Regions from separate parts of the Methylobacterium tardum genome, predicted to be linked through region 1. Evidence: predicted binding sites of a transcription regulator. Region 1 holds the regulator's gene; each other region holds the start of a gene.
The links. Region 1 encodes HrcA, which represses chaperone genes, less so after heat shock. Its sites were predicted from a motif close to GTTAGCACTCNCNNNNNGNGAGTGCTAAC; they were not measured.
Positions count from the first base shown of each region.

Region 2: the regulator HrcA is predicted to act here: its motif matches at 7,389-7,417, upstream of groES (co-chaperone GroES).
Region 3: the regulator HrcA is predicted to act here: its motif matches at 4,770-4,798, upstream of groES (co-chaperone GroES).

Region 1 is NZ_CP097484.1:3,793,853-3,804,244, forward strand. Features, by position in the region: partial or broken gene M6G65_RS18060 (YraN family protein) at 1-160, opposite strand, end outside; gene rsmI (16S rRNA (cytidine(1402)-2'-O)-methyltransferase) at 157-1,128, opposite strand; partial or broken gene M6G65_RS18070 (penicillin-binding protein activator) at 1,264-2,531, shown strand; gene hemW (radical SAM family heme chaperone HemW) at 2,532-3,707, opposite strand; gene rdgB (RdgB/HAM1 family non-canonical purine NTP pyrophosphatase) at 3,746-4,375, opposite strand; gene rph (ribonuclease PH) at 4,372-5,085, opposite strand; gene hrcA (heat-inducible transcriptional repressor HrcA) at 5,254-6,309, shown strand; gene M6G65_RS33775 (DUF1236 domain-containing protein) at 6,367-6,624, opposite strand; gene M6G65_RS33780 (hypothetical protein) at 6,621-7,100, opposite strand; gene M6G65_RS18100 (MFS family transporter) at 7,529-8,893, shown strand; gene M6G65_RS18105 (alpha/beta hydrolase) at 8,981-10,153, shown strand; gene M6G65_RS18110 (DUF2312 domain-containing protein) at 10,209-10,392, shown strand, end outside.
Region 2 is NZ_CP097484.1:3,134,888-3,145,279, forward strand. Features, by position in the region: gene M6G65_RS15010 (TonB-dependent receptor) at 1-68, shown strand, start outside; partial or broken gene M6G65_RS15015 (transposase) at 268-629, shown strand; gene M6G65_RS15020 (L,D-transpeptidase) at 1,664-2,068, shown strand; gene M6G65_RS15025 (lytic transglycosylase domain-containing protein) at 2,194-3,258, shown strand; partial or broken gene M6G65_RS33750 (hypothetical protein) at 3,503-3,975, shown strand; gene M6G65_RS15035 (MgtC/SapB family protein) at 4,712-5,170, shown strand; gene M6G65_RS15040 (hypothetical protein) at 5,286-5,483, opposite strand; gene M6G65_RS15045 (dienelactone hydrolase family protein) at 5,702-6,373, opposite strand; gene M6G65_RS15050 (hypothetical protein) at 6,655-6,924, shown strand; gene M6G65_RS15055 (usg protein) at 6,970-7,242, opposite strand; gene groES (co-chaperone GroES) at 7,542-7,856, shown strand; gene groL (chaperonin GroEL) at 7,905-9,554, shown strand; gene M6G65_RS15070 (FAD-binding oxidoreductase) at 10,343-10,392, shown strand, end outside.
Region 3 is NZ_CP097484.1:2,863,529-2,873,920, reverse strand. Features, by position in the region: gene M6G65_RS13660 (ATP-grasp domain-containing protein) at 1-376, shown strand, start outside; gene M6G65_RS13655 (triphosphoribosyl-dephospho-CoA synthase) at 373-1,206, shown strand; gene fae (5,6,7,8-tetrahydromethanopterin hydro-lyase) at 1,444-1,956, shown strand; gene groL (chaperonin GroEL) at 2,694-4,334, opposite strand; gene groES (co-chaperone GroES) at 4,409-4,699, opposite strand; gene M6G65_RS13635 (CorA family divalent cation transporter) at 4,912-5,898, shown strand; gene M6G65_RS13630 (methyl-accepting chemotaxis protein) at 6,098-7,558, shown strand; gene pdeM (ligase-associated DNA damage response endonuclease PdeM) at 7,616-8,329, opposite strand; partial or broken gene M6G65_RS13620 (ligase-associated DNA damage response DEXH box helicase) at 8,371-10,392, opposite strand, start outside.

The DNA.
Region 1 (10,392 bases):
TGGACGATCAGATCGATCTCGCCCCCTGCGAAGCTGACGCGCCGGCCGATCGGCCGGTACCCTTGAGCATCAGGGCCGCCAGCGCGATCCATTCGGCGCGATGGCCGCGCCGGTACGCGGCGCGGCGCCGGTCAGCGTGGTCGGGCAGAACCCCGTTCATCCCTCGCCTCGTGCGAGCGCGAGCGCCCGGTTATAGACCTGCCGCCGCGGCTGCCCGGTTTCGTCGGCCACCAAGCTCGCCGCATCCTTGATCGAGTGGCGCTCGAGCGCCGTCCTCAGCAGCGCGTCGAGCGCGGCATCGCCCTCGACCGTCCGCTCCGGCGTGGTCGCGGCGCCGATGATGACGACGATCTCACCCTTCGGAGGACCATCCTGGGCGAAGCGATCGCTCAGCGAGCCGAGCGTATCGCGCCGGACGGTCTCGTAGAGCTTCGTCAACTCGCGGGTGACCGCCGCCGGGCGGTCCGGCCCGAGGACCGCAGCGGCATCAGCCAGCATCTCGGGCAGGCGGTGTGGCGACTCGAACAGGACCAGCGTCCCCGGCACCTGGACCAGCGCCTCCAACCGGTTGCGACGTGCCCCGGCCTTCTGGGGCAGGAAACCCTCGAAGAAGAAGCGGTCGGTCGGCAGGCCCGCCGCCACGAGGGCCGTCATCACCGCCGACGGCCCCGGCACGGGCGTGATCGGAATGCCGGCCTCGATCGCGGCCTGAACCAGCTTGTAGCCGGGATCCGAGACCAGGGGCGTGCCCGCATCGGACACGAGGGCGAGCGCCTCCCCTGCCTTGAGGCGGGTGACCATCCGCTCGCGCACCGCGTCGTTCGAATGCTCGTGGTAGGCCAGAAGCGGCGTGGTGATGCCGTAATGGGCGAGCAGCGTGCGGGTCACGCGCGTATCCTCGGCGAGCACGGCATCCGCGGCCGCGAGGGTGGCCAGGGCGCGGATCGTGATGTCGCGCAGGTTGCCGATCGGAGTCGCCACGATGTGCAGGCCCGGCGACAGCTGTTCGGCCTCGCTCGCCAGCCCGAAGGCCGTGAAGGTGTTGGTGCGTGGACGATCGGTCCCGGGCTTCTGCAAAGGGGTTCTCGTCGGGGCGGCGGGCCCCGGGGCATCGAATCGGCGGGTCATCATCGGCGATCTTGTCACACTGCCCGCTTCTCGTCGCGGCAGGACGACGGGATCGGGGGCAAGTCTTCGTCCGCGCGTTTACATTTTCAGGGCCGGCCTTCAGATTCCCGACGCCTGCCCTGAGGAGTCCGCGCCATGGCGCGTCCGACACGCGCGCGGGACCGTCTCGTGCGTGTCACCGCTCTGACCGCTGCGCTGTGCGCCGCCCTGCTGCCGCTCGGCGGTTGTCTCGGGACCGACGCTGTCCGTCGCCGGCCGATCCCGCAGGCCGACTTGTCGCCGCCCGCCGATCTGCCTCAGGCGCCTGCTGCGGCCGTCCCGGCAACGCTGGCCACGCCGGCTGCCTTCGCGGGGCAGCGGATCGGAACCGGCACCGTCAAGGTCGCGCTGGTCCTGCCGCTCAACGGTCAGGGCGCTTCTGTGGGAAACGCCCTGCGCAATGCGGCGCAGCTCGCCTACGACGAGGCCCAGCAGCCGGACCTGACCATCCTGGTCGAGGACGACCGGGGCACCCCGGACGGCGCCCGCGACGCGACGCAGGACGCGCTGCGGCAGGGCGCCGAGATCGTGCTGGGCCCGCTCTTCGCCGGCAACGTGCAGACCGCCGCCAACGTGGCAAAGACGGCCGGCAAGCCGGTGATCGGCTTCTCGACGGACGCGACGGTGGCGACCCGGGGGTCTACCTCCTGAGCTTCCTTCCGCAGCCGGAGGTCGATCGCGTCGCCGAGGACTCGGTCGCGGGCGGGAAACGCTCCTTCGCGGCCCTGATCCCCGAAACCGCCTACGGCAACGCCGTCGAGGCGGAGTTCCGGGAGGTCGTCGCCCGCCGGGGCGCCCGCGTCGCCGCGGTCGAACGCTATCCGGCCGGAGCGCCCGGCCCCGCAGTCGAGCGGCTGGCGCGGGTGATCACGGGCCCGGCCGCCACCGCGGACGCGCTGTTCATACCCGAAACCGCCGAGGCCATGCCGGCCGTCGCGGCCGCCCTCACGAAGGCGGGCTTCTCGCCGGGTCGGGTCCGTCCGATCGGAACGGCCCTCTGGAACGAGCCGGGCCTGTTCGCCCTGCCGGCTCTCCAGGGCGGGCGCTTCGCCTCGCCGGACCGCAGCGGGTTCTCGAGTTTCAGCGGCCGCTATCAGGCGCGCTTCGGCAGCGTTCCGCCGCGCGTTGCCTCGCTCGCCTACGACGCGGTAACGCTCGCCGCCGCCCTGGCGCGCCAGTACGGCTCGCAGCGCTTTGCCGAGACGACGCTCACCAGCGGATCCGGCTTCGCCGGGGTCGACGGCACATTCCGCTTCCGCCCGGACGGTCAGAGCGAGCGCGCGCTGGCGGTCTACGAGATCCGCAACAACGCCGCGCCTGTCGTGAGCCCGGCGCCGCGCGTGCTCGCCAAGCCGGGGATCTGATCAGGTCGCGAGTTCCGCCACCAGGGCGTTGAGCACGGGCGCACCGCGGGCGGTCGCGGCGATACGGCCACCGGGCCGCCATTCCAGCAACCCGTCGCCCACCAGCATCCCGATCCGGTTGCCGTTGAGCGGGCGGCCCTTCAGCGCGGCGTAGCGGGCGGGGTCGATCCCCTCGGCGAGCCGCAGGCCCATCACCAGGAACTCGTCAGCCTGATCCTCAGACGACAGCGTCTCTGTTTCGGCGACACCGTGGCCGTCGCGCTCGACCTTCTCGCGCCACGCCTCCGGCGACCGCTCGGTGACGGTGCCGATCCGCCCGTGCTCCGTGACCAGCCGCCCGTGGGCGCCTGGGCCGATGCCGGCATATTCGCCGTAGCGCCAGTAGAGCAGGTTGTGGCGCGATTCCGCGCCCGGTCGGGCATGGTTCGAGATCTCGTAGGCCGGCAGGCCGGCTTTGGCGCAGAGGTCCTGCGTCACGTCGTAAAGGGCGCGGCCGGTCTCGTCGTCCGGGGTCACCAGCTTGCCGGTGGCCGCGAGGCCGTGAAACGGCGTGCCCGGCTCGATGGTCAGCTGATAGAGGCTCAGATGCTCGGCCGCCCGCGCCAGAGCTTCGCCCAACTCGGACCGCCACGCGGCCGGCGTCTGGCCGGGGCGGGCGTAGATCAGGTCGAAGGACGTGCGCGCGAAGACCGCCTGGGCGACCTCGATCGCGGCCAGTGCCTGCGCCACGTCGTGGAGACGGCCGAGCGTCCGCAGGGACGCGTCGTCCAGCGCCTGCACGCCGAGCGAGACGCGGTTGATGCCGGCCGCGCGGTAGCCGCGGAAGCGGCCGGCCTCGACGCTCGACGGGTTCGCCTCCAGGGTAATCTCGGCGTCGGGCGCTACGCTCCAGTGGGCTGCCACGGCCTCAAGCAGGCCGGCGACCGTCGCGGGCTGCATCAGCGAGGGCGTCCCGCCGCCGAGGAAGATGCTGGTGACTTTGCGCCCCGGCGTGCGGGCGGCGTTGTGGGCGATCTCGGCCCGGAACGCGTCGAGGAAGCGCGGCTCGTCCACGCCCGCGTGGCGGACATGGCTGTTGAAGTCGCAATACGGGCACTTCGCCGCGCAGAAGGGCCAGTGCAGGTAGATCCCGAAACCCGCGTCGCGGGTCGGGTGGTCCGGGCCGATTGGTGTCATGATTGCCGGGATGTGAGCGCGCGCGGCCCGTTTGGCAATCAGGACGCAGGCGCGAGGCACGCCCGGCTGAGATCGATGAAGGCCCGCGCCCGGTGCGAGAGACCCGCGCCCTTCTGCCAATCGACGCCGTGCTTCTCGTCCGCGGTCATCTCGCCGAACGTGCGCTCATGCCCGTCGGGCCGGAAGATCGGGTCGTAGCCGAACCCGGCCGAGCCCCGCGCCGCGACGAGTTCGCCGAACACACGGCCCTCGAACAGCTCCGTGTGGCCGTCCGGCCAGGCGAGCACCAGAGCCGAGACGAAATGCGCCCGGCGCTCCGCCGCGCCGCGCCGGTCCAGCTCGGCGAAGATCCGCGCCATGGCGCCGGTGAAGTCCTTGGTCGGTCCGGCCCAGCGGGCCGAGAAGATGCCCGGCGCCCCGTCGAGGGCGTCCACACACAGGCCGGAATCGTCCGCGAAGGCCGGCAGTCCGGTGGCGTCGGCGGCGGCCTTCGCTTTGATGGCGGCGTTCTCGGCGAACATCGTGCCGGTCTCCTCCGGCTCCGGCAGGCCGAGCTCACCGGCCGAAACGGCCTCGATTCCGAACGGCGCCAGCAGCTCGCGCATCTCGGCGAGCTTGCCGGCATTGTGGGTGGCGATGGCCACCTTTCCGGTCAGCCGCCGGCTCACGCGATCGCCTCCTTCTGAAGCGCGACCAGCCGGTCGGTGCCGGCGCGGGCGAGCCGCAGCAGCTCGAGGAGCTGATCCTGCGAGAACGGCTCCATCTCGGCGGTGCCCTGCACCTCGGCGATGCCGCCCCGGCCGGTGAGCACGAAGTTGGCGTCGGTCTCGGCCACCGAATCCTCGGCGTAGTCGAGGTCGAGGACCGGCGTGCCCTTGTACAGGCCGCACGACACGGCTGCGACGTGGTCGCGCAGCGGATCGACCGAGATGATCGAGCGCGCCCGCATCCAGGCGAAGCAATCGTGCAGCGCCACCCAGGCGCCGGTGATGGCGGCGGTCCGGGTGCCGCCATCGGCCTGGATCACGTCGCAATCGACCGTGACCTGCCGCTCGCCGAGCGCCGGCAGGTTGGTCACGGCGCGCAGCGACCGGCCGATCAGGCGCTGGATCTCCTGCGTCCGGCCCGACGGTTTGCCGGAACCGACCTCGCGGCGGGTGCGTTCGTGCGTCGCACGCGGGAGCATGGCGTATTCGGCCGTGACCCAGCCCTTGCCCGAGCCGCGCAGCCACGGGGGCCCACGCTCCTCCAGAGAGGCGGTGCAGAGCACCCGGGTGTTGCCGAAGCTGACGAGGCAGGAGCCCTCGGCGTAGCGCGACACAGCGCGCTCCAGGCTCACGGGCCGCAACTCGTCGGCGGCACGCTTGGAAGGCCGCATCGCGGGCCCCTTCTATGGTGAGAAGTCGAGGGCCGGGCTCTTAGGCCGCCGCGCCACCGCGAGCAAGCATCGCCGTATGGATTGATCCGCGCGTGTTGGACGGACATGATCGGATTACAGGATGACCGCGTGACAGACCCCCACCCTCGATTTCCGAACAGCCAGCCCATGCAGGCGCTTGCCGCACTCAACGAGCGAGCGCGCGAGATCTTCCGGCAGATCGTCGAGAGCTACCTCACGACGGGCGAGCCGGTGGGATCGCGCAACCTCGCCCGTATCCTGCCGATGGCCCTGTCGCCGGCTTCGATCCGCAACGTGATGGCGGATCTGGAGCATTCCGGCCTGATCTTCGCGCCGCACACCTCGGCCGGGCGCCTGCCGACCGAGTTGGGCTTGCGGTTCTTCGTCGACGCGATGCTCGAACTCGGCGATGTCAGCCAGGACGAGCAGCGGCGCATCGAGGCGCAGATGCGGGCCGCCGCTTCGGGCCACACCTTCGAGTCGGCGCTGGCCGAAGCCTCGACCATGCTGTCGGGCGTCTCGCGCGGGGCCGGCGTGGTGCTGACCACAAAGGCCAACGTCAACCTGAAGCATATCGAGTTCGTCCGCCTCGATCCGGCCCGCGCCCTCGTCATCCTGGTCTCGGATGACGGCTCAGTGGAGAACCGGCTGGTGGATCTGCCCCCCGGGCTGCCGGCGGGCGCGCTCCAGGAGGCCACCAACTACCTCAACGCGCGGCTCCAGGGCCGGACCCTCGGATCGCTGCGCGCCGAGATCGAGGCCGGCCGGAAGGCGATGAAGCGGGAGCTCGACGCGCTGACGGAGCGCCTGGTCGATGCCGGGCTCGCCACGCCGGTCGGCCCGACGGAGGCGCGTCAGCTCATCGTGCGCGGACAGGCCAACCTGCTGGACGACCTGCGCGCGGTTGAGGATCTCGAGCGTATCCGCCTGCTGTTCAACGATCTGGAGACCCAGAAGGACGTCATCGATCTTCTGGCCCGGGCCGAGGGCGGCGAGGGCGTGCGCATCTTCATCGGCTCCGAGAACAAGCTGTTCTCGCTCTCCGGCTCGTCGCTGATCGCGGCGCCGTTCCGCGACGGGTCGCAGCAGATCGTCGGCGTCGTCGGTGTCATCGGCCCGACGCGGCTGAACTACGCGCGCATCGTGCCGATGGTCGACTACACCGCGCGGGTCGTTTCCAAGCTGCTCGACGGGGGGCGGTGAGACGCGCCGGGCAGGCTGAGACCCGCCCGGCGCCGATCACGCGAACGGTGCCGACGTTCAGGCCGGGATCACGTCCACGATCTCGTAGGTATCGGGATCGATGATCACGATGTCGTCGCGCACGAGGATGAACTCGTAGCCTTCGTATTCCGGCACGAGCGAGATGATCGCCGGCGGGAGTCGGTGCAGGGTGACCGAACGCGGGATCGCGGTACCCACGGATAATCCGAACGCGACGTCGCGCAGCGGCGACACGCCGAGGCGTGTGATCGAGCTGCGGAACTCGGTGCGCTGCCGCGTGTCGAGACGGTTCACCGCCCCGCGGGCCGACCCGCCGCCGCGGACCCCCTCACGGGCGCCCTCGCGGCCGCCGCGCTCGCCGGCCGCGCCCCGCCCGCCCTGGTTCGGACCGGCCGCATCGCGATTGCCGCGTTCACCCGCGGGACCTGTGTCGCGACCGCCGCGCTCCGCGGCGCCCGGGGCACCGCCGGGCCCGGTGCGGTCGCCGGCGCCGTTACGCTCGCCCGCACCGCCTTGACGCCCCGGCCCCTCGGCACCGCGGCCAGCTGGGCCACCCGGCTCAGCACCGCGCGCCCCGCCTTCGGCTCCGCCGCGCGGGCCGCTCTCGGCTCCGCCGGCGCCGCCGCGAACGCCCCCGCCGCCCGCACCGCCGCTTGGTCCGGCGCCGCCCGCACCGCCACCGCCCGCCGCAGGGCCACCAGCCGCGCCACCGGCTCCGCCACCGCCGGGACCGCCGCCCGCGCCGCCACCCCCGGGACCACCCTGTGCAAACGCGGTGGCCGCTCCGGCGACGACGATCACGGCCGCTACCGTGTCTCTCAGAATCCGCTTCATGGCCTCTCCTCCTGGCGATGACGGAGCGCCCTCGACGCCCGCGCCGGCCCGCAACGAGCCCCCGGGCCAAACCGTTCCGCGGCGTCCTCGACGCGGGGACCACCGTTGGCGGCGATGTCATCCGCCCTGTCATCCCGGAGCCGAGCAGCGGAGCCTGAAATCCTGCCCGTCGGGCGCGGCACGAGATTCTCGGACGATGCAGGCGCCGTGCTCTGGGACACCCGCAAGATGATGACACTGACTGCGACGGGTCGTGGCTAAGTCCCATCACGGACTTGCGATCACGGTCATCACCTGTAACGTCGCGTCCTACGAAGAAGAGCGCGGCTTGTCGCCGGCTGAAAAATTGATCGACGGAGACGCCATGTCCGCCTCGAGAGACGATACGATCGGTATCGCACCAGGCGCCCACGACGACGCAGCCGACCGGAAGCGCCGCATCTGGGCGATCGTGGGCTCGTCGTCGGGCAACCTCGCCGAGTGGTACGACTTCTACTGCTACGCGTTCTTCGCCCTCTACTTCGCGCCAGCCTTCTTCCCGAAGGGCGACTCCACCAGCCAGCTGCTCCAGACCGCCGGCATCTTCGCGGTCGGCTTCTTCATGCGGCCGATCGGCGGCTGGCTGTTCGGCCGCATCGCCGACCGGGTCGGGCGCCGGACCTCGATGGTCATCTCGGTGCTGATGATGTGCTTCGGCTCGCTCCTGATCGGCATCCTGCCGACCTACGAGCATGTCGGCACGCTGGCGCCGGTTCTGCTGCTGCTCGCGCGCATGCTTCAGGGCCTGTCGGTCGGCGGCGAGTACGGGACCTCGGCGACCTACATGAGCGAGGTGGCGATCAAGGGGAAACGCGGCTTCTTCGCCTCCTTCCAGTACGTGACGCTGATCGGCGGCCAGCTCCTGGCCTCGCTGGTCCTGGTGCTGCTGCAGACGGTCATGACCGGTCCCGAGCTGACGGCCTGGGGCTGGCGCATCCCGTTCTTCATCGGCGCGGGCCTCGCGGTCGTCGCGCTCTATCTGCGGCGCTCGCTGGCGGAGACCAAGGACAGCAGCGACAAGGAGACAGCCGGCACCTTCGCCGAGCTGTTCAAGCACTGGCGGGCGTTCCTGGTCGTCGTGGCCTACACGGCCGGCGGCTCCCTGAGCTTCTACACCTTCACGACCTACATGCAGAAGTACCTGGTCAACACCGCCGGCATGCCGAAGACTTCGGCTTCGCAGGTGATGACCGTGGTCCTGTTCGTCTACATGGCGATCCAGCCACTCTTCGGTGCGCTGTCCGACAGGATCGGACGCAAGGCGAACATGCTGCTGTACAGCGGCCTCGGCACGCTTATGGTCGTGCCGCTGATGACGGCCCTCGGGACCAACAAGGATCCCTACCTCGCCTTCGCGCTCATCACCCTCGGGCTCGCGGTGGTGTCGTTCTACACGGGCATCAGCGGCATCGTGAAAGCGGAGCTGTTCCCGACCAACGTGCGCGCGCTCGGCGTCGGCCTGTCCTACGCGGTGGCCAACGCCACCTTCGGCGGCACCGCCGAGTTCGTGGCGCTGTGGTTCAAGGACAACGGCATGGAGAGCACGTTCTTCTGGTACGTGACCGTGCTGATGGCGATCGCCTTCGTGGCCTCGGTGATCATGCCGAACCCGAAGGTGCACGGCTATCTCGACGGCGCCGGCACCGTCGAGGAGGCCCTCGGCAAGAAGCCGCGCTTCGCCCACGCCTGAGAGCGTGCAAGATCCGGCTGGACCAGCCGGATCTTTCCCGCTGATATGCCACCCGCCGGGCGCACCAGACGCCCGCGGGAGGAAACCATGCGCAAGACCGCCTTTGCCGGCGCCCTAATCCTCATGTGCCTCGCTTCAGGCGCGCCGGCTCGCGCAGCCGAGCCGTTCAAGCCTGCGCCGGGCGCGGGCTACTTCTTCGTCGGCGGCCATTATGAGACCGCCAAGGACAAGACCACCGCCTCCGGCCAGATGTTCGTGACCTACCGCGTGCCGGAGCGGGTCACGCAGCCCTATCCGATCGTGATGGTGCACGGCACCGCCCAGACCGGGACCAACTTTCTCGGCACGCCCGACGGCCGGCCGGGCTGGGCCGACCACTTCGCCGCCAAGGGCTTTGCCGTCTACGTGGTCGATCAGGTCGGGCGCGGACGCTCGGGCGGCGACCCGGAGACCTACGGCCCTTATGCCCGCCTGCCGGTCGAGGACCTGGAGACGGTGTTCACCGGGCAGGAGCGGTTCGCGCTCTACCCGCAGGCCAAGCTGCACACGCAATGGCCGGGCGGTCCGGGCGTGCGCGGCAACGCCGCCTTCGATCAATTCTACCTGTCGCAGGTGCCCTACATCGCCAGCGCCCTCAAGAGCGAGGAGCTGGTCGATCCGGCGCTGATCGCGCTGCTGGAGAAGATCGGACCCGCGATCCTCCTGACGCATTCGCAGGCCGGCGTGTTCGGCTGGGCGGTCTCCGATCAGCGGCCCGACCTCGTGAAGGCCCACGTCGCCGTGGAGCCGAACGGGCCGACCTTCTACGATATCCGCTTCAAGGGCGGCGACAGCTGGTACGAGCGCGTCGGCGACTCGCGGGCCCGGCCCTACGGCATCACCCGGGTGCCGCTCCATTTCGAGCCGCCGGTGAGCGGGCCGGCCGACCTCACCGTGGTCCAGGCCGAGACCGCCGCCGCGCCCGACAAGATCCGGTGCTGGCTCCAGGCCGAGCCGGCGCGGACCCTGCCGAACCTCGCCAAGGTGCCGGCCGTGATCGTGACCTCGGAAGCCTCGTTCCGCGCCACCATGGACGATTGCACCGGCGCCTTCCTGGAACAGGCCGGCGCGAAACCCGACCGGCTGCGGCTCGCCGAACAGGGGATCCACGGCAACGGCCACATGATGATGCTGGAATCGAACAGCGACGCGGTGGCCGACGCGATCATCGGCTGGGTCACGTCCCGGACCGCCGCCCCGGACGGAAAGCCCCGCCCTTAACCCGCCGCTTACCCTGTGGCGGCGAGGGTGTCCCGGTCATCCGATGAGGGAACGCATGACCGACATGACCGACACCGTGGGCGTCGCGGGCGACCGCATCCGCTCGATCATCGAGCGCGTGGAACGGCTGGAGGAAGAGATCAAGGACCTGATGGAGGCCAAGAAGGAGGTCTTCGCCGAGGCCAAGGGCGAGGGCCTAGACGTGAAGGTGCTCAAGGAGATCCTGAAGATCCGCAAGC
Region 2 (10,392 bases), 660 kb from region 1:
GCCTGACCTACAGGTTCGGGGCCGATCCGATCGCGATGCCACCGGAGCCGATCATTCGGAAGTATTGACCCATAACGACGGGAGGAGCCGCATTAGCTTAGGCTCCTCAAATGACTGCGATATGCACCAAACTGAATGGCAGCTCTTTGGTGGCGACTCGATGACCATAAAACAGACCGAGCTGAAATTACTGGACGACTAGGGTCTGTCGTTGTCCGAACGGACTGGTGGGGCTCGCGTTTTCCTCGCTCCAAGGCAGGAGGGATGATGCTGAGCGACGTGCAATGGTCTGATCTGGAGCCCCTGGACGAAGCGTGCCGGCCGAAAGCCAAGACGCTACCGCAGGACCTGCAAAGCACGCTCTCGGCCATTCTCTGGCGTCATCAGAACGGGGCCAAATAGCGGGCCATTCCGGAGGATCTGGGTCCTTGGTGGCGGGCCGCACAGATCTTCGTCCGCTGGTCCCGTGCTGGCGTTTGGGAACGGCTCCTCAGCCTCGTGCAGGAGCGCGAGGTTCAACTCGGGATGGTGTTCCTCGACGGCACGAACATACGCGCACATCAGAAGGCGGCCGGTGCCGCCAAAAGGGGGGATCTGGGGCCGAGCGAGACGCTCGTGAGGCTGTTGGGGCGATGGTTCATCACCCGCCTGGCTCATGCCGGCATCTCGCCCAAGGCCATCATGATGCTCGCGGGTCACCGCCATCTCTCGACCACGCAGCGCGACATCGACGTCAACGACGAGATGATGCGTGCGGCTGTCGAGGTGCTCTGACCACGACCGCGGTATCAGCCCATCGCCGTTGCGGCCACCGTCAGCCGCCTGCGGCACGAGACAAGAATCGGCACGTCCAGGGCCGTAGGTGAAAGTCGAGTAGCGGCCCCTGCTCGTCGCGCAGGTCCCCGCTGCTAAGCTCCCGACACCGCTTTGCCAGACCGTGCCCGGAACCTTGGCTATAAGGGCCGATTATCCCAACACGGCCACGCTTGGTGTTTCAGCCGGAGAAAAACGATGCGCGTTGTTCAGCTGCTGATCGCATCGTGCATCCTCACGACCGCCGGCGCGAACCTAGCGTCCGCCCAGTTCGTCGATCCCTTCAAGGTTCTTGAAGAGGCAAAACGTGATCGCCTGGAGCTAGATAAGCGGCTCGCACGGGAAGAGGCGGAACGACGGCAAAAGGAGAAGGCGGAGCAAGCTGAGAAGCTGAACGCGCAGCGCAAGCTCGATCAACAAAGAGCTGCGGCCGTGAGCGCTTCCTCCAGTCGCGTCAGCAGAACAGGCTTCGGCTTCCCAGAAGCCTGCAGCCGGCCCCGAACTGCGCAACCCGCTCGCTGTCTCCGACGATGCTGCAGGTGGAACCCTCGAAGCTACCCAGACAAGTGCCCCAGCGGCTCCTGGGACTGTAGCGATTATGGCTCCATCACCGGAGCCGTCGGACAGCACCACCCACGCGGCTCCCGTCGCGAGCTCCACCACAGCTCCCCCGATCACGACAGGCGCTCCGGATGTGCCACTCTCAGCAACCCTGACTCCCGATCCTGTGAGCGCTCCTCCTGTTGCCTCTGAACCCTCGCTCGGAACGCCGCTAGTTAGCGAGGTCACGAGGCCCGTTGTTGCGGCTCCTGCACGCATACTGATCACGGTCGACAAGGCCACCCAGCGCATGCGGGTGACGGTTGACGGGAAGCTTCGGTACTCTTGGGCTGTCTCAACGGCACGAGCGCCGTACAGGACCCCGGCAGGCACGTTCCACCCTTTGTGGCTGGCAAAGGTGCACTACTCCAAGGAGTGGGATGATGCTCCGATGCCCTATTCGATCTTCTTCACGGCAGCCGGGCACGCCATTCATAGCAGCCGCGCCACACGCCAGCTCGGACGACCTGCGTCGCACGGATGCGTCCGACTTGCGCCGTCCCATGCTGCCGCGCTGTTCACGCTCGTGCGGGCTGAGGGTGCGGGCACGACCAAGGTCGTGGTCACCAACGGTGCGGCGGCAGGAAGAGCAGCACGGGGCCGCACGGCCGACGCGCGTGCTCGTCATACGCAGCGCGCATCGTCTGACATTTAGCCGATGGGATCTGGCGGTGGCTGGACCCGGTAGGGCTGCTCTGGGCACGGCCGCGCGGCTGTAGAGCACGTCAACGCGTAACGGATCGCAATTCCGGCGGGACGCGTTACAGCCGCGTCCTGATCATGCCGAAGCTGCTCCTCACATCAGCGGTGGCGCTCAGCGTTGTCGTTCTCGCGACGCCCACCTGCGCTGCGCCTTCTGAGAGCTCGACCGAGACCGTGGAGCAGGCGCTCTGTCGTCTCATCGAGGGCTCCGCCAAGGCTCGCAACCTGCCGGTGCCGTTCTTAACCCGGCTGATCTGGCGCGAGAGCAGCTTCCGCTTGGGCGCCGTCAGCCCGGCTGGCGCGCAAGGGGTGGCGCAGTTCATGCCCGGGACCGCGCAGGAGCGTGGCTTGCTCGATCCGTTCGACCCTGAACAGGCGATCCCGCACGCAGCGCATCTCCTCGCTGACCTCAAGCGACGGTTCGGCAATCTCGGGCTCACAGCTGCGGCCTACAACGGTGGCGCGCAGCGCGTGACGAATTGGCTGGCGGGCAGCAGCGACTTGCCGGCTGAGACCCGCGCCTACGTGCACTGGATCACCGGCAGCCCGGCCGAGGAATGGCGTGACGGCAAAAGTGATGAGGCTGGCCCACCGGAGGCTAATGGCGCGAGTGAACAGAACAAGCTCAACAAGCCCACCGAAGAGTCGCGAAAGGTCGGTCCCCCGGAGATAGCTGCCGCGAAAGCGAACGATGCAGAGCGCAAGGTCGAAGCTGCGGGGAAACCGAGAGCCGCGCGGCAGGAAACGCCACAAACCTGCATGCAAGTGACCGCGGCTCTGCAGATCCCGTCCCGAGCTGATCGCTTCGCTGAGCGTCCACCGACGGGCGAGAACCGGTATGCCCGCGATCACGGTACCAGCCCTGTCGAGAAGCCGGTCCCACCGCCCTGGGGACCCTGGGGCATTCAGCTCGCCGCGAACTTCTCGAAGGCGCTCGCCCTGCGGAGCTTCTCACAAGCGCAGGCAACCTACGCCAAGGTCATTGGGCAGGCGCGCCCGATGATCATCGGCACGCGAATGCGCAGCCGTGGGACACAAGCGTTCTACCGGATCCGCATACCGGCTCAGAACCGGGAGCAAGCTGATGCGCTATGCGCTAAAATTCACACCGTCGGTGGTGCCTGCCTCGTTCTGAAGACCTGAGTGCCCGGTTTTTGTTTAGCGTTTAGCGTATTAGAATGATCCGACTCGTTGTGGTGACTAGCTAATGGCTGAGCCGAGTTATCCTTCAAATAGGGCAGCGCTATTATTTCTCATGTCGGAGCTGCTGGCATCCCGCGCTTAACATTCTATTTGTTCCTTGCACTGATCGATCCTGCCGTCGTAAGTTTCATCGCGGCCTATGCCGTAATGGTTCATGGTGCCACCTCGAAGAGCGTGTGACCTGATGCCTACTGTTTTCCTCGATTGTGACGGAGTGCTCGCCGACTTCGATGCCGGCGCCCAGCAAGCTTTCGGCATGACACCGAAGGACTTTGAGCGCCGCTTCGGCTTGCGGCGTTTCTGGAGCAGGCTGGCTTCACTCGGCGACTTCTTCGGGGAGCTCCCGCTGCTACCCGACGCCATGGAGCTCTACGAGACTGTGCGTCACCTGCAACCGATCATCCTTACAGGTCTACCGAGGGGAGATGGGCTGAGCCGCAGAAGCGTCGCTGGGCAGAGAAGCACTTCCCGGGTGTCGAGGTGATCACCACGACCGCCGCGCTGAAGCGGGAGCATTGCCATCCAGGTGATGCCTTGGTGGACGATCGCGAAAAGTACCGTCACCTGTGGGAACAAGCTGGCGGCATCTTCATCCATCATCGCGACGCGGCCTCTTCGATCCGAGAGCTCCGCGCGCACGCCTTTTGTAAAGAATGAGCCAGACATCTGCTGCTCGCTTGCTAGACAAAGATCGAGCGTGCGCCATATGATCGAGGAACGTCATCAGCGCGAATTGCGCCGCTAAGCGTACGATTTTCAGGATTTTTACACACATGAAGCGCCGCAGCGCGCGACCGTTCACGGTCGAAGTCAAGCACACCCGTACATCCCGTGGCTCGCTATCCGATGCCACCGCACGTTCCCGCAAGAGCAATGATCTTTGGCAGGGTTTGCCACTGGTCGCGAATGATAAGCTCGCTGAGGTGAAGCCGGTCCAGCCGGTGTCGGTAGCTTCTCCCGAAGCTGCGCAGCTCGAGGCACCCGCTCGTCGTGTTCTGCCCAGCCTGGTGCCCACGTTTGCCATGCCGGTTGAGCCCGAAGTCCAGGCAGTTCGTGAGGCACCAGCGCCGGAGCGCCTGCCGCGCGTCCGCCGTGTCAAATCGCTGGCCGAGCCCGTGCAGAAATCAGCAGCGAGGGTTAGCGCCAGGCGAGGACCACTCGCTGAGCCAGCGGTTCAGCCGCGGGTTAAACCTGCTGCCGTTCCTGCCGCGATCACAGCGCCGGTCATGACGGCTCAGCCTGCTGTGGCCCAAGCGCGTACGGGAAGACGCGGTCAGCAGGGCGAAACTCTGCGTGCTGGTGAGCGCTGGAAGCGGCGGCTTCCGCGGGTTCTCTGGTGACCTAGCCCCGCGTTGGCTGCCGCACGCTGATGATCACGACGGCTGACCTTTGCTTGCGTCTCGCCACCGCGGTGCTCGTCGGCGGTCTGGTCGGCATCAACCGTGAGGCGCGCGCCAAAGCTGTCGGCGTGCGCACTCTTGGGCTCGTCGGCCTCGGCGCAGCCTTGGTCACGCTGTCCGGCTCCGGCTTCTCAGGTGAGATGGACGCCAATGCCAGCCGCGCCCTTCAGGGGCTGATCACCGGCATCGGGTTCCTGGGTGCAGGCGTGATCGTAAAGGGCGCGAGAGAAGAGCAGGTACACGGTCTGACCACGGCAGCGGCTATCTGGGTCACGGCAGCGCTTGGCGTGGTCTGCGGGCTCGGTGCTTACCTCCCTCTGGTGATCAGCCTCGTGCTGATGGCGTTGCTCCTGAGATTGGGCGGCTACATCGGCGACGCCGTGCATGGCTGGTGGCGCAGGGCGGATGGCGCAGAAGCCGAACGTCGGAAGAAGTCCCGCGGCCCTCGATAGCTCAGAAGCTCCGAGCATGCCTCAGCCGATTGTTCGTTCAACGCACGAAGGCGAAAACCACAACGGCGCCTGCTTCCCGGGCTGGCTAAACGATGCCTTCTGATCGCAAATGCGACTACGCCAACTCAGTGTCTGACTCATTCGGTGCGGCATCGCATGCCGCACAGGCACGGTGCAGGAGGGTGTGCAACCTCTCTGGCATGGTGTCGGGGCTTGGCAGATCGAGCTGCTTCAATCCATGCGCGATACCCTGCAGCAGAGCATCAATGCCGTCATCGCAGCCGCAGGTGTAGAGGTCCTTGAGTTCACGCATGACAAATGCTCCCGGTCAGCAGCTCCTTTCACGGGTGCATCTGGCCGAACTGTCTTGTGGCGGTAGACAGCTTAGATGGTGCCACCGGCTGTAGATTGAAATGGATAGCAGCCATGCGGTCGGACGTGTCCGCGCGCACATCGGATTACGGGTGTTGAGCAGTCTATCTGGACGCGAACAGCGCCGTAAGCCCCTAGACTTGGGTACCGTCCCGAATCTTAAGCGCCCTGAAGGTGCTGTCCGAGGAAGCGTGCCACGCGCGCGGCGGCATCGAGCTGTGCTGGTCCCGTAAGCCCATGCCCTTGACCTTCGTAGATCCGGATCTCGTGCGCCACGCTCTGCTCCTGAAGCAGCCGCTCCAGCGCTCGTGCGTGGGAGACCGGCACGATCGCATCTGCACTGCCATGCAGGATTAGCGTTGGCGGCAGGCGTGGCCGCTCACGCGCGAGTTCGTCCGGTAGCGGACCGAAATAGTCGATGATCGCCCGCACGCGAGGCTCAGCTGCCGCTACGGTGAAAGCCAGAGCTGCTCCTAGCGAGATCCCAACGATGCCGAGCCTCTGCGCATCGGTGCCAGGCTGATCCGCCAGCCAGGCGACTGCATCGCGCACCGTCTCCGCCCAGAGCGGAAAATCCTGCCGCAGCCGCGAGTAGGCGACGCGCCGGTCTCCGGTCCGGTCGAGGTAGTGCACGAAGGCGACGTGGTAGCCAGACGCCGCCAGAGTGCGCGCGGCCAGACGGTAGCCTTCGGCATAGATCAGACCATCCGCGCCATGCAGAAGCAGAAGGGCTGGCTTCGCCGTTCCTGCTCGTGCGCCCTCCCCAGAGCCACTGAGAGCTGTAAACCACTCCACCGCGATCTGCCGCCCATCGCTCGTAAAATGCTGCATGCCTGGATCGGTGTTCTCGCTTGGCGCTGGACGACACGGTGGTAGGGCTCGGGCCGATGCGACCACTCTCGGCTTAAGCATGTGAACGGGAGGCCAGTTCGCACTCGGGAATGCGGCAGGTCGTGCATCCGCCTTTGGCGGCAGCACCGCGCGGGTGGATGGCCGAGACGACATCGGAACTCGTACTCTGATGCAGCCAAGCCGAATCGCTGGACCTTGAAGCTTAGCCGATACGCTCCCCATTCCAGCAGCTCATACGGTGCGTAGATCGGTGCATTGGGATGAGAGCGGAGTTCACCAGAACCTACATCGTCCTTCCCTTCGAGCGTGCTGGCACGATGGTCGGGGCGCGGCAGGCGCTCGTGTTCGATGATCCCGGCGCGGCACGGTTCTATGCCGAGGCTCTCGGTCAGCGCACGACCGGCGTCGCGATCCTAGAGCGCACGATCGACGCGGAGACCGGCGAGGAGAACGACCGCCTAGTGGCCTCGGGCGGCGCTGTTCCCCCGTTCACACCAGGCGCTGTGCAGTGGACCATGCGCCTGCACTGAACGCGGGGCGCGTTGCTGCCGCAGGCGACAGGCCTCCGGTCTACGTCAGTGCAGGTGAAACTCGCTGCCGACGGCCCTGAGTTCTGCGGGTTTGATCAAGCGACTGTGGGCCACCTTCACCGAGTGCAGCGGCCCATCGAGGGCCGACTGCCAGAACGCGAGAAAACGTTTCAACTCGGGAAACGCCGGAAACAGATCGTGCTGTTGCCAGATGAAGGTCTGCAGCAGATGCGGATGGTCGGGCAGGTGGTACAGGATCTCGGCTGTCGTCAGGCTGTAGCCTTCCAGCTGACGACGGAAGGCTGTCGAAACGCTCATGGCGGTACCTCCTGCACTCATCTCGAGAGAGACTCGGGATGAAGCAATAAGGTTGCCGGCTCAGCTGTTAACGACGCGGAAATCGCGAACAAATTCAGTCCTTTAGCACTCACCCGCAGCAGTTGCTGCCAAATTTGCACTCCGCTTCTAGCACTCTCGCTAGGTGAGTGCTAAATCTCGGATGCGATTCCGGGGCGCGGCTTCATTGTAGATTGTAGCGCGGCCTGAACGTGGCCAGGCAGCCCGTCTGGGGGTCTGGCGAACTTCTCGATCTGTAGCACTCAGTCTGGAGGAAGCTCATGAAGTTCCGTCCGCTGCACGACCGCGTGGTCGTCCGTCGCATCGAAGGCGAAGAGAAGACCAAGGGCGGCATCATCATCCCGGACACCGCCAAGGAGAAGCCGCAGGAGGGCGAGGTCGTCGCCGTCGGTCCCGGCGCCCGCGACGAGTCCGGCCGTGTCAACGCGCTCGACGTCAAGGCCGGCGACCGCGTCCTATTCGGCAAGTGGTCCGGCACCGAGGTCAAGATCGACGGTCAGGACCTCCTGATCATGAAGGAATCCGACATCATGGGCGTCGTCGAGGCTTCCGAGTCGTTCAAGCAAGCCGCCTAAGATCAGGGGCCTATCCCAAAAGTCATGTCTATTAAGGAGTGACAAGTAATGGCAGCGAAAGACGTTCGTTTCTCCGCCGACGCCCGCGATAAGATGCTGCGCGGCGTCGACATCCTCGCCGACGCGGTGAAGGTGACGCTGGGCCCGAAGGGCCGCAACGTCGTGATCGAGAAGAGCTTCGGCGCCCCGCGCATCACCAAGGACGGTGTGACGGTCGCCAAGGAGATCGAGCTCGCCGACAAGTTCGAGAACATGGGCGCCCAGATGGTGCGCGAAGTGGCCTCGAAGACCAACGACATCGCGGGTGACGGCACGACCACCGCGACCGTGCTGGCCCAGGCCATCGTCCGCGAGGGCGCCAAGTACGTCGCCGCCGGCATCAACCCGATGGACCTGAAGCGCGGCATCGACCTCGCCACGCAGGCCGCCGTGAAGGACATCACCTCGCGAGCCAAGAAGGTCTCGACCTCCGACGAGGTCGCCCAGGTCGGCACGATCTCCGCCAACGGCGACAAGGAGATCGGCGAGATGATCGCCCACGCCATGCAGAAGGTGGGCAACGAGGGCGTCATCACGGTCGAGGAGGCCAAGACGGCCGAGACCGAGCTCGACGTCGTCGAGGGCATGCAGTTCGACCGCGGCTACCTCTCCCCGTACTTCATCACGAACGCGGAGAAGATGGTCGCCGAGCTCGAGGATCCCTACATCCTCATCCACGAGAAGAAGCTCTCCTCGCTCCAGGCCATGCTGCCGGTGCTCGAGGCCGTTGTTCAGACCGGCAAGCCGCTCCTGATCATCGCCGAGGACATCGAGGGCGAGGCCCTGGCCACGCTGGTCGTCAACAAGCTCCGCGGCGGCCTGAAGGTCGCGGCCGTCAAGGCGCCGGGCTTCGGTGACCGCCGCAAGGCGATGCTCGAGGACATCGCGATCCTGACCAAGGGCCAGATGATCGCCGAGGATCTCGGCATCAAGCTCGAGAACGTGACGCTCCCCATGCTCGGCCGCGCCAAGCGCGTGCGCATCGAGAAGGAGAACACCACGATCATCGACGGCGTCGGCGAGAAGTCCGACATCGAGGGCCGCATCGCGCAGATCAAGGCGCAGATCGAGGAGACCACCTCGGACTACGACCGTGAGAAGCTGCAGGAGCGTCTGGCCAAGCTCGCGGGCGGCGTCGCGGTGATCCGCGTCGGCGGCGCGACCGAGGTCGAGGTCAAGGAGAAGAAGGACCGCGTCGGCGACGCCCTCAACGCCACCCGCGCGGCGGTCGAGGAAGGCATCGTCCCGGGCGGCGGCACCGCGCTGCTGCGCGCCAAGAAGGCGGTCGCCGCTCTGAAGTCCGAGATCCCGGACGTCCAGGCCGGCATCAAGATCGTGCTGAAGGCCCTTGAGGCCCCGCTGCGCCAGATCGCCCAGAACGCGGGCGTGGAAGGCTCGATCGTGGTCGGCAAGATCACCGACAACACGGGCTCGGAGACCTTCGGCTTCAACGCCCAGACCGAGGAGTACGTCGACATGATCCAGGCCGGCATCGTCGACCCGGCCAAGGTCGTGCGCACCGCCCTGCAGGATGCGGCTTCCGTGGCCGGCCTGCTGGTGACCACCGAGGCGATGGTCGCCGACGCGCCGAAGAAGGACAGCCCTGCTCCGGCGATGCCGGGCGGCGGCATGGGTGGTATGGGCGGCATGGACTTCTGAGCCTGGCTTGCTCAGGACGAGAACAGGAGGGGCCGCCGCGAGGCGGCCCTTTTTTGTTGACGAGCATCCAGGACAATACGCGCGAACGGCGGCCAGGCTGCGGCAGGGACATCCTAGGAGGCCCCGCGGCTAAAGAACGGCGGACACGGACGAACGCTCCGGCGACGGTTGGTTGAGGGCGCTCAGGTGACCCGCAAGAGCCTCCTTGCCGCAATCCGCGAGCCCGTGTTTTGTTGGCATGGGCGGATGCGCGGAGGTGGCGCAATCGCGCTCGCGGCCTCTGACCGCGAGTATGAGCGACGACAACCCATTCCCGCTCGGAATGTCCGGTCGCAGTGACCCCGCGCAGGGAGCCAACCGTCCGCCTAAGCCGGTGTGATCACGGCCCGTCACTCGCTGTCCCGCTTCGGATGTAGCTGTCAGAGAGTTTCCGACGTGGCCTGCGGCACTCGACGGCGGGCTGGATCGACGCCATTGCTGGGCCAGGGCGTTTGGATAGACAGCCCGCAAGCTGCTGCGCCGAAGCGACGGCGTCAGCCTCAACCCCGTCCACCAAACCTACCATGGGCTGAGTCGCCTCGGATGTCAGACCTGTCTTCCTCCGATCTGTCCCCCTTCCGCGACCTACTCGGGGAGGGCGGTCTCATCACCGATGCCGGCAGCCTGATCCGCTACACCCATGATCAGCGCGCCCTGATGCAAGGGCAGACCCCAGGCGTCCTGCGACCACGCTCGACCGAGGAGGTCCGGGAGATTGTTCGCCGGCCGCGCGCCTCGGCTTCGGCCTCGTGCCTCAGGGCGGCAATACCAGCTACGTCGGTGGCGCCACGCCGGAGCC
Region 3 (10,392 bases), 930 kb from region 1:
CTACGTGCCGCGCCGGGACGGCTTGTGGCGCGACTACCGGGTGTTCGTCTGCGATGGCCGGGCGATCGCCGGCATGATCCGCGAGGGCGATGGCTGGATCACCAACGTCCACCGAGGCGGCCGGCCGCTACCCTGGGCGATGCCGCGCGCCGCCGCCGAACTGGCCGAAGCGGCCGCCGCCGCGGTCGGAGTCGATTATTCCGGCGTCGATCTCGCCGAGGACGGGGAGGGCGGGTTCTCGGTCCTCGAGGTCAACTCCATGCCGGCCTGGTCGGGGCTCCAGACCGTGTGCGAGACCGACATCGCCGCCGCGGTGGTGCGCGGCTTCCTCGCCGCGACCCGCGGCGCCAGCCGCCCCCGGCTCGTGGTGGCATGACCGGGCTCGACCCAGCGCTGATCGGCACGCTCTACCGGGCCGCCTGCCTCGCCGAGCTCGACGCCCTCAAGCCCGGCAACGTCCACGCCTACGCGGCCGGCCACCGCATGGAGGTGGCGGATTTCGTCACGAGCGCCGACGTCTCAGCGGGCGCCCTTGCCGAACAGGGCGCGCATGTCGGCGCCCGGATCCGCGGCGGCGTCGCCGCCACGATGGCGGCGGTGGGCCAGAACACCAATCTCGGCATTCTCCTCCTCTGCGCCCCGCTGGCCGCCGCCGCCGAGCGGGGCCAGACCGTCGCGTCGGTGCTCGGCAACCTCGACCGCGCGGATTCGGAGGCGGTCTTCGCGGCGATCCGCCTCGCCAATCCCGGCGGGCTCGGCCGCGCCGGCCGGCACGACGTCTCCGCCGCGGCGCCCGGCTCGCTCCTGGACGCGATGGCGGAGGCCGCCGACCGGGACCGCATCGCCCGGGCCTACGTGACCGGCTTCGCGGACGTGCCGGCGATCGGCCTCGCGGCCCTGGCCGCGGCCCGCGCCGAGGGCCTCGATCCCGCCTGGTGCACGACCGCCATCCACCTGGCTTACCTTTGCGCGGTGCCCGACAGCCATATCGCCCGCAAGCACGGCCCGGCCTCGGCCGAGGGCGTCCGCCGGGAGGCCGAGGCGGCCCTCGCCGGGCTCGATCTCGCCGGGCGGCCGGTCGACGCGCTGCTCGCCCTTGATGCCTCGTTGAAGGCGCGCGGTCTCAACCCGGGCACGAGCGCCGATTTCACGGTGGCGACGCTGTTCTGGGACGCGCTCGCGGCCGCCGGTGCGGCTCTGGCCTGAACCGCGCGCACGATCCGGTGTTTCCCGAATGGACGACTTAGAAATTCCTTCATGTCAGGGCCTTGCGCGGGTTGTGAGCCGCAGGGCCCCGCTGTAGGGTCCGCCGCGCTGTCCGGCCCAACCGGCTCGGCCCATCCGGCTCGGCCGGCATGGTCGGGCGCCGATAACAAGGATGGCTTCCCGGCCGCGGCACCGCCCGGCGCGCGGCTTTTTTCGGAATCCAGGGAGAGACACCGAATGGCGAAGATCACCAAGGTTCAGGTCGGCGAAGCGCTCGTCGGCGAAGGCAACGAGGTCGCCCACATCGACCTGATCATCGGACCGCGCGGTTCGCCGGCCGAGTCGGCCTTCTGCAACGGCCTCGTGAACAACAAGCACGGCTTCACCAGCCTGCTCGCGGTCATCGCGCCGAACCTGCCGTGCAAGCCGAACACCCTGATGTTCAACAAGGTCACCATCAACGACGCCCGTCAGGCCGTCCAGATGTTCGGCCCGGCCCAGCACGGTGTTGCCAAGGCCGTGCAGGACGCGGTGGCCGAGGGCATCATCCCGGCGGACGAGGCCGACGACCTGTACATCCTGGTCGGCGTGTTCATCCACTGGGAGGCGGCCGACGACGCCAAGATCCAGAAGTACAACTACGAGGCGACCAAGCTGTCGATCCAGCGCGCCGTCAACGGCGAGCCGAAGGCTTCGACGGTCACCGAGCAGCGCAACTCCGCGCAGCACCCCTTCGCCGCCAACGCTTAGATCGGGGACGGTCCTGGGCAGAGCGCGCCTCCGCCCGCACCGCGGGGCCTGATCCAGCGACTGGCTTCGATCTTTCTTGGCCGATAGGTAGGTCCTTGAACGGGACGGCGCGAGCCGTCCCGTTTTTTTGTGCGTCGCGTTCCGGCCATCGCGCGGTGCAGGACGTCATTGCAGGCGCACGGCATTCCTGGCCTTCTGAATTCCGGGTCGCTTCGCTGCGCGCCGCGACAGGTCATCCAGCCCCCGATTCACGTCGACACGTGTCTTCGACCCGCCCCGTTATTCCGGGGCCGCGCAGCGGAACCCGGGATCCAGACACGCCGCCGCGGCAAGGTTGGGCACCGCCAGCGGGTCTGGATTCCGGGCTCGCCTTCGGCGCCGCGGAATGACGGCGCGGGGTACCGCAGCGCCGCGAGCCGCGGACACTGCCTCGCCTAAGCGCTATCGGCCCTACGTGCGGATCGCGCCGCCGGCATGGCCCCAACGCAACCTCAGTGACCACGCGCGACGTTGACGTCCTGTGTGACGTCGCCGGACGCGGACGCCTCCTGCTTGGATTGGATCACGCCAATCACGTTCCCGTACTGATGCCGCGGACCGCCGCGGCAGACGTCATGCGGGCCGGCCACAACGTCGTCTTGACCATCGCCCTGCCGCGGCGGCGGGGAGCAGAATCCAACAGAAAAGGGGCCGCCTTTCGGCGACCCCCTTCCTTCGTCTCGACGGGTGACGTGGACTTAGAAGTCCATGCCGCCCATGCCGCCGCCCGGCATCGCCGGAGCAGGGCTGTCCTTCTTCGGCGCGTCGGCGACCATCGCCTCGGTGGTCACCAGCAGGCCGGCCACGGAAGCCGCATCCTGCAGGGCGGTGCGCACGACCTTGGCCGGGTCGGCGATGCCGGCCTGGATCATGTCGACGTACTCCTCGGTCTGGGCGTTGAAGCCGAAGGTCTCCGAGCCCGTGTTGTCGGTGATCTTGCCGACCACGATCGAGCCTTCCACGCCCGCGTTCTGGGCGATCTGGCGCAGCGGGGCCTCAAGGGCCTTCAGCACGATCTTGATGCCGGCCTGGACGTCCGGGATCTCGGACTTCAGAGCGGCGACCGCCTTCTTGGCGCGCAGCAGCGCGGTGCCGCCGCCCGGGACGATGCCTTCCTCGACCGCCGCGCGGGTGGCGTTGAGGGCGTCGTCGACGCGGTCCTTCTTCTCCTTGACCTCGACCTCGGTCGCGCCGCCGACGCGGATCACCGCGACGCCGCCCGCGAGCTTGGCCAGACGCTCCTGCAGCTTCTCACGGTCGTAGTCCGAGGTGGTCTCCTCGATCTGCGCCTTGATCTGCGCGATGCGGCCCTCGATGTCGGACTTCTCGCCGACGCCGTCGATGATCGTGGTGTTCTCCTTCTCGATGCGCACGCGCTTGGCGCGGCCGAGCATGGGGAGCGTCACGTTCTCGAGCTTGATGCCGAGATCCTCGGCGATCATCTGGCCCTTGGTCAGGATCGCGATGTCCTCGAGCATCGCCTTGCGGCGGTCACCGAAGCCCGGCGCCTTGACGGCCGCGACCTTCAGGCCGCCGCGGAGCTTGTTGACGACCAGCGTGGCCAGGGCCTCGCCCTCGATGTCCTCGGCGATGATCAGGAGCGGCTTGCCGGTCTGAACAACGGCCTCGAGCACCGGCAGCATGGCCTGGAGCGAGGAGAGCTTCTTCTCGTGGATGAGGATGTAGGGATCCTCGAGCTCGGCGACCATCTTCTCCGCGTTCGTGATGAAGTACGGGGAGAGGTAGCCGCGGTCGAACTGCATGCCCTCGGCGACGTCGAGCTCGGTCTCGGCCGTCTTGGCCTCCTCGACCGTGATGACGCCCTCGTTGCCCACCTTCTGCATGGCGTGGGCGATCATCTCGCCGATCTCCTTGTCGCCGTTGGCGGAGATCGTGCCGACCTGGGCGACCTCGTCGGAGGTCGAGACCTTCTTGGCTCGCGAGGTGATGTCCTTCACGGCGGCCTGCGTGGCGAGGTCGATGCCGCGCTTCAGGTCCATCGGGTTGATGCCGGCGGCGACGTACTTGGCGCCCTCGCGGACGATGGCCTGGGCCAGCACGGTCGCGGTGGTCGTGCCGTCACCCGCGATGTCGTTGGTCTTCGAGGCCACTTCGCGCACCATCTGGGCGCCCATGTTCTCGAACTTGTCGGCGAGCTCGATCTCCTTGGCGACCGTCACACCGTCCTTGGTGATGCGCGGGGCGCCGAAGCTCTTCTCGATCACGACGTTGCGGCCCTTCGGGCCCAGCGTCACCTTCACCGCGTCGGCGAGGATGTCGACGCCGCGCAGCATCTTATCGCGGGCGTCGGCGGAGAAACGAACGTCTTTCGCTGCCATGGTTTGCCTCTTGTCTGGTTGGGTTCTGCCCCAAGGCCTCAGGCGGCCTCAAAGGGCGGGGACGGGTGATCCGATCAGGCGGCGACGACGCCCATGATGTCGGATTCCTTCATGATCAGGAGGTCCTGACCGTCGATCTTGACCTCGGTGCCGGACCACTTGCCGAACAGGACGCGGTCGCCGGCCTTGACGTCGAGCGCGTTGACACGGCCGGACTCGTCGCGGGCGCCGGGACCGACGGCGACGACCTCGCCCTCCTGCGGCTTCTCCTTGGCGGTGTCCGGGATGATGATGCCGCCCTTGGTCTTCTCTTCGCCTTCGATGCGACGGACGACCACGCGGTCGTGCAGCGGACGGAACTTCATGAGCTGCCCTCTTGCTTCAGGTCTGGAGTTGGCGTTGATGCGGCCGGCGGGACCGCTTGCGAACTCGACTGTTAGCACTCTGTCTCGGCGAGTGCCAAAGACGGCCGCGAGATAGGCCCGGCCCGGTTCCGAGTCAAGGCTGTCGCACCCCCGCGCGAAGGTGCGATGACGCGCCGGCGGCTCTCATCCTTCCACATGGATAATGCGCTCTCATGCTGAGCCTGCACGGACCCGAAGGCCCGGTGGCGCTGCAACCCGGCAGCCCGATCGCGCGCAACACCGTGTGGCTCGACCTGAACGACCCGACGCCAGAGGAAGCCAAGGCCGTCGAGACCGCGACCGGCCTGCGCGTTCCGTCCCGGGCAGCGCTCTCGGAGGTCGAGACGTCGAGCCGCCTACGGAGGGTGAAGGGCGGGCTCTCGCTGTCGACGCCGATGATCACCTTCGAGCAGAGCGCGTCGCAGCTGAAGCCGCTGGGTTTCCTGCTGACCAAGGACCATCTCGTCACGATCCGTTTCCACGACCTGCGCGCCTTCGATTCCTCCGCGAAGCGCATCGCGGACGGCGACGGCAGCACGACCCCGAGCGAGATCTTCCTCGTCGTCCTGGAGGAGCTGGTCGACAGCCTCGCGGACGCCCTTGAGGACATGGCGTCGGAACTCGATTCCCTCTCGACCCGGATCTTCGACTTCGACGTCCGCGGCGCAGACCGCCGCCGGCTGGAGAGCCCGCCGCCCCGCCGCCGCGACCTTGCCCTGCGCCGGATCCTGCGCGGCATCAGCAACCGCGGGAAGGTGCTGGGCAAGATCCGCGCGAGCCTCCTCGGGCTGGAGCGGATCGTCCCGTTCGTGTCGGCCGCCTGCGATGGGCTCGGCCTGCCCGAGGATGGGCGCTTCGATACGATCCGACGAGACATCGAGTCCCTGGACGAGTTCGAGACCCGGCTCGCCGAGAACGTGCAATTCCTTCTCGACGCGGCTTTGGGCCTGATCAACATCGAGCAGAACAACGTCTTCCGGGTGCTGACGGTCGTCTCGGTGGTCGGTGTCCCGCCGACGCTGATCGCCTCGATGTACGGCATGAACTTCAAGCACATGCCGGAGCTGGAATGGACCTACGGCTATCCCTACGCGCTCGGCCTGATCCTGCTCAGCGCGATCGCGCCGGTGATTTATTTCCGTCTCCGCGGCTGGTTCTGATATTGGCAAATTAATTATAGTTGATATCGGATATTTATATATCATAGTTCCGTTTTAAATCCGATGAATTCCTGAAGCCATTTCATTGGATCGTATCGTTCGAAGCATTCAGCGATGGCGATATCGCATTTGGACATCGATTAGCGCATTTTTAACCGAGCGGAAGCTATAGAGCCGTCCGGAGGAACCGATTGTGACCATGTTCAAGCGAGCAACGTACAGCGAGGCTCAGGCCAAGATCGAGGCGCTCGACCGGTCCTTGGCCATCATCGAGTTCGCGCTGGACGGCCGCGTGCTGCATGCGAACGAAAACTTCCTGAAGGTGATGAAGTACGCGCTCGATGATGTCGTCGGCAAGCATCACCGCATCTTCGTTGATGACGCCTATGCCGCAACGGCCGAATACGCGGCGTTCTGGGACAGGCTGAAGGCCGGCCACTACGTGACCGGGGAATTTCCCCGGATCGACAAGGACGGTACCACGATCTGGCTCGAGGCGACCTACAACCCGATCCTCGACGCGAAGGGCCAGCCGGTGAAGGTGGTCAAGTTCGCCTCCGACATCTCGGCGAAGAAGAAGGAGATCACCCGGCTCCTGACGATGATCGACAATGTGCCGGTCGCGGTCATGACCGCCGACATGACCGACGATTTCAAGATCGATTACCTGAACGCCACGTCGCGCAAGACCCTGTCGGCGATCGAGCAGCACCTGCCCATCAAGGTCGACGCGATGCTCGGCAGTTCGTTCGACGTCTTCCACAAGAACCCGCACCACCAGCGCACCATGCTGGCCGATGCCAGCCGGCTGCCGCACACCACCAAGATCAAGGTCGGGCCGGAGACGCTCAACCTGCAGGTCACGGCGGTGAACGACGAGAAGGGCCGCTACCTCGGGCCGATGCTGACCTGGGCCGTCGTCACCGCGCAGGTGAACATGGAGACCGAGGTCAAGCGGGTCGCCGAGGCGGTCGGATCCGCGATCCAAGAGATGCAGAGTTCCGCCGAGGGGCTGATGCAATCGGCCGAATCCGCACGGCACAAGGCGTCGTCGGTGGCCGCCAATTCCGAGCAGATGAACGGCGCGATTCAGGAGATCTCCGGGCAGGTCGGCCGGGTCTCGGAGCGCGCGCAACAGATCGCCGTCCAGGCCGAGACCACCGACGCGACGATGCGGCAGCTCGCCGACAACGCCCGCAAGGTCGACGCCGTCGTCGGCATGATCAAGTCGATCGCCGACCAGACCAACCTGCTGGCGCTCAACGCCACGATCGAGGCAGCCCGCGCCGGAGCGGCGGGCCGGGGCTTCGCGGTGGTGGCCTCGGAGGTGAAGGCGCTGGCCGAGCAGACCGCCAAGGCCACCGGCGAGATCACCCAGCAGGTCTCGGCGATCCAGAGCGCCACGGGCGAGGCGGTCGGCGCCATCGAGATGATCACCGCGGCCGTGGGCGAGCTCTCGAAGCTCACGCTGTCGATGGCGAGCGCCGTGGAGGAGCAGGCGGTCTCGACCCACGAGATGGCCGGAAATATCGGCGGCGTCTCCGAGGCCGCCAACGCCACCGGTCAGCTCGCGCAATCGGTCCAGGGCATCGCCGAGAGCCTCGCCGGCCATTCGGCGAGCCTGTCGGAGAGCGTGATCCGGTTCATGAGGACGGCGTGAGCCGACCCGAGCGCGTCCCACGCGGGGCGCGCCGTAGCCATCCAGCGCGACGTCCGCTCAGTCCCGAGCGAGCTGCGCCCGACCGATCGCGAAGACCCGCCCGTCGCCGAGGAGGTGGGCGGTAAAACCCTTCGGGAACAGCCCTTCGATCGCCTTGTCGCGGACGTTCAGGCCGCCGGCATAGGCCCCGAAGGCCGGCATCACGAGGCGCGACCCGTCGGTGACGAAACAGCGGCGGCGCACCGCCCGACCGCGCATGGCGACCTTGCCGCAGGGATGCAGATGGCCGGCGATCTCACCGGTCACGGGCTCCGGGCTCGGCTCGTGGCGCAGGACGAGGCCGCCGATCGTCAGCGCGTCGGCGTAGCGACCGCCAACGCCCTCGCTGACCGCCGCGTCGTGGTTTCCGGCGATCCAGACCCAGTCGCGGCCTTCCTGCAGCGCCGCCACCATGGCACGGTCGCCCGGCTCCATCCGCTCGGGCCCGCGGGCATCGTGGAAGGAATCGCCGAGCGCCACCACGCGGGCGGGGTCGTGGCGCACCACGGCCTCGTGCAGGCAGGCCAGGGTCTCGCGGGTGTCGTAGGGCGGCAGGAACTGACCCGAGCGCGCCGCGTAGGACGAGCCCTTCTCCAAGTGGAGGTCGGACACGATCAGCGTCCGATGCTCCGGCAGCCAGAGGCCGCCGCAGAGATCGAGCACCAGGGTCTCGCCTGCCAACTGCAGGGTGGGGTGCTTATGAGTCTTCTCGAGTCTCAGGCCGGCCGCCAAGATCGCATCCTCGGAATCGTCGGGGGAGGGCGGATCGACGGTCAGGACAGAGCCTCTTGGAGAAGCTCCGCCTCGGCCTCGGCCAGGATCTCGTCGGCCCCCTCGCCGTAGATCCGCTCGCGCCCGATCTCGAGCATCACGGATACGGAGAGCGGCGAGACCCGGTCGAGAGACCTGTGGATGATTCGCCCCTGGATGCGCTCTAGCATCATGCCGAGGCGCCTCACGTCGAGGAGTCCGGTTGCCGCATCCTGCCGCGCGGCCCGCAGCAGGAGGTGGTCGGGCTGGTGCTTGCGCAGCACCTCGTAGATCAGGTCGGTCGAGATCGTGACCTGCCGGCCGGATTTCTTCTGGCCCGGATGGTGGCGCTCGATCAGCCCGGCGATGACGGCGCATTGCCGGAAGGTGCGCTTCATCATGGCCGATTCATCGAGCCACGCCTCGAGGTCGTCGCCGAGCATGTCGACCGCGAACAGGTCGCCGATGAAGTCCGGGTCGAGGGCGGCGCGTTCGGAGACGTCGCGAGTCGTCCAGATCGCGATGCCGTAATCGTTGGCCGCGAAGCCCAGTGGCCGAAGGCCGTCGCGCTCCAGCCGGCGGGTGAGCAGCATCCCGAGCGTCTGGTGCGCGAGACGCCCCTCGAACGGGAAGGCGGTGAGATAGTAGCGCTTGCCGCGCGGAAAAGTCTCGACCAGCAGGTCGCGCTCGCCCGGCAGGACCGAGCGGCGGCGCTGCTGCAGCAGGTACTCGCCGATCTGCTTCGGCAGGCGATCCCACGCGAACGGGTCGGCGATCAGCGCCCGGACCCGCTCGGCCAGGAAGGTCGAAAGCGGGAACTTCGCGCCTGCGTAAGACGGGATTGCCGGGTCGGTCCCGGCCGGTGCGCGCGTCACGAGGCACTCGTCCTCGGCGAGCCCCTCGAAGCGCAGCGTTTCCCCGGCGAACAGGAACGTGTCGCCGACCGTCAGCGTCTCGGCGAACTCGTCTTCGATCTCGCCGAGCACTCGGCCGGTCTTCGGCAGGACGGTACCGGGCTTGCCGCGCAGGGTCCGGCCGAGCCGCACCCGCACCCGCGCCGCCTCGACGATGGTGCCGACATTCATCCGGTAGGCCTGGGCGGTGCGGGCGTCGCGCACGCGCCAGAGCCCATCCGGCCCGCGCAGGATCTTGGCAAAGCGCTCGTAGGCGCGCAGCGCGTAGCCGCCGGTGGCGACGTAGTCGACCACCTGCTCGAACGATTCCCAGGTCAGCCCGGCATAGGGCACCGCCGAGACGATCTCGTCGTAGAGATCGACCGGGTCGAAGGCGTCGGCGCAGGCCATGCCGAGCACGTGCTGGGCGAGCACGTCGAGGGCGCCCTGGCGGGCGTCGGGGGTATCCTGCGCGGCCTCCTCGACGGCGTCGAGCGCCGCCTCGGCACTCCAACATCTCGAAGCGGTTGCCCGGGACCAGATAGGCCTTCGAGGGCTCGTCCATCCGGTGGTTGGCCCGGCCGATCCGCTGCATGATCCGGCTTGCACCCTTCGGCGCGCCGACATTGATGACGAGGTCGACGTCGCCCCAGTCGATCCCGAGATCGAGGGTCGCGGTGCAGACAATCGCCCGCAGCTGGCCCGCCGCCATGGCGGCCTCGACCCGGCGGCGCTGCTGCGCGTCCAGCGAGCCGTGATGGATCGCGATCGGCAGCGCGTCCTCGTTGAGCCGCCACAGCTCCTGGAAGGTGTACTCGGCCTGGAGACGCGTGTTCACGAAGACCAGCGTGGTCCGGTGCTCCTTGATCAGCTCGTAGATCGCCGGCATCGAGTGCCAGGCGGTGTGGCCGGAGATCGGCAGGGCCCGGCCGAGGTCGAGCATGCGCAGATCCGCCTTCGCGCCGCCGGCGACGGTGACGAGATCGGCCATGGGCGGCGCGGTTTTCCCTCCCCCTTGTGGGGAGGGGTAGGGGTGGGGGTCGTGCAGGATTGAGCGTTCCGGTGCCTCCTGCACGACCCCCACCTCCAGCTCCTCCCCACAAGGGGGAGGAGAGAGGTGTGCGCTCGCAATTCGCTGCGGCACCAGGTACT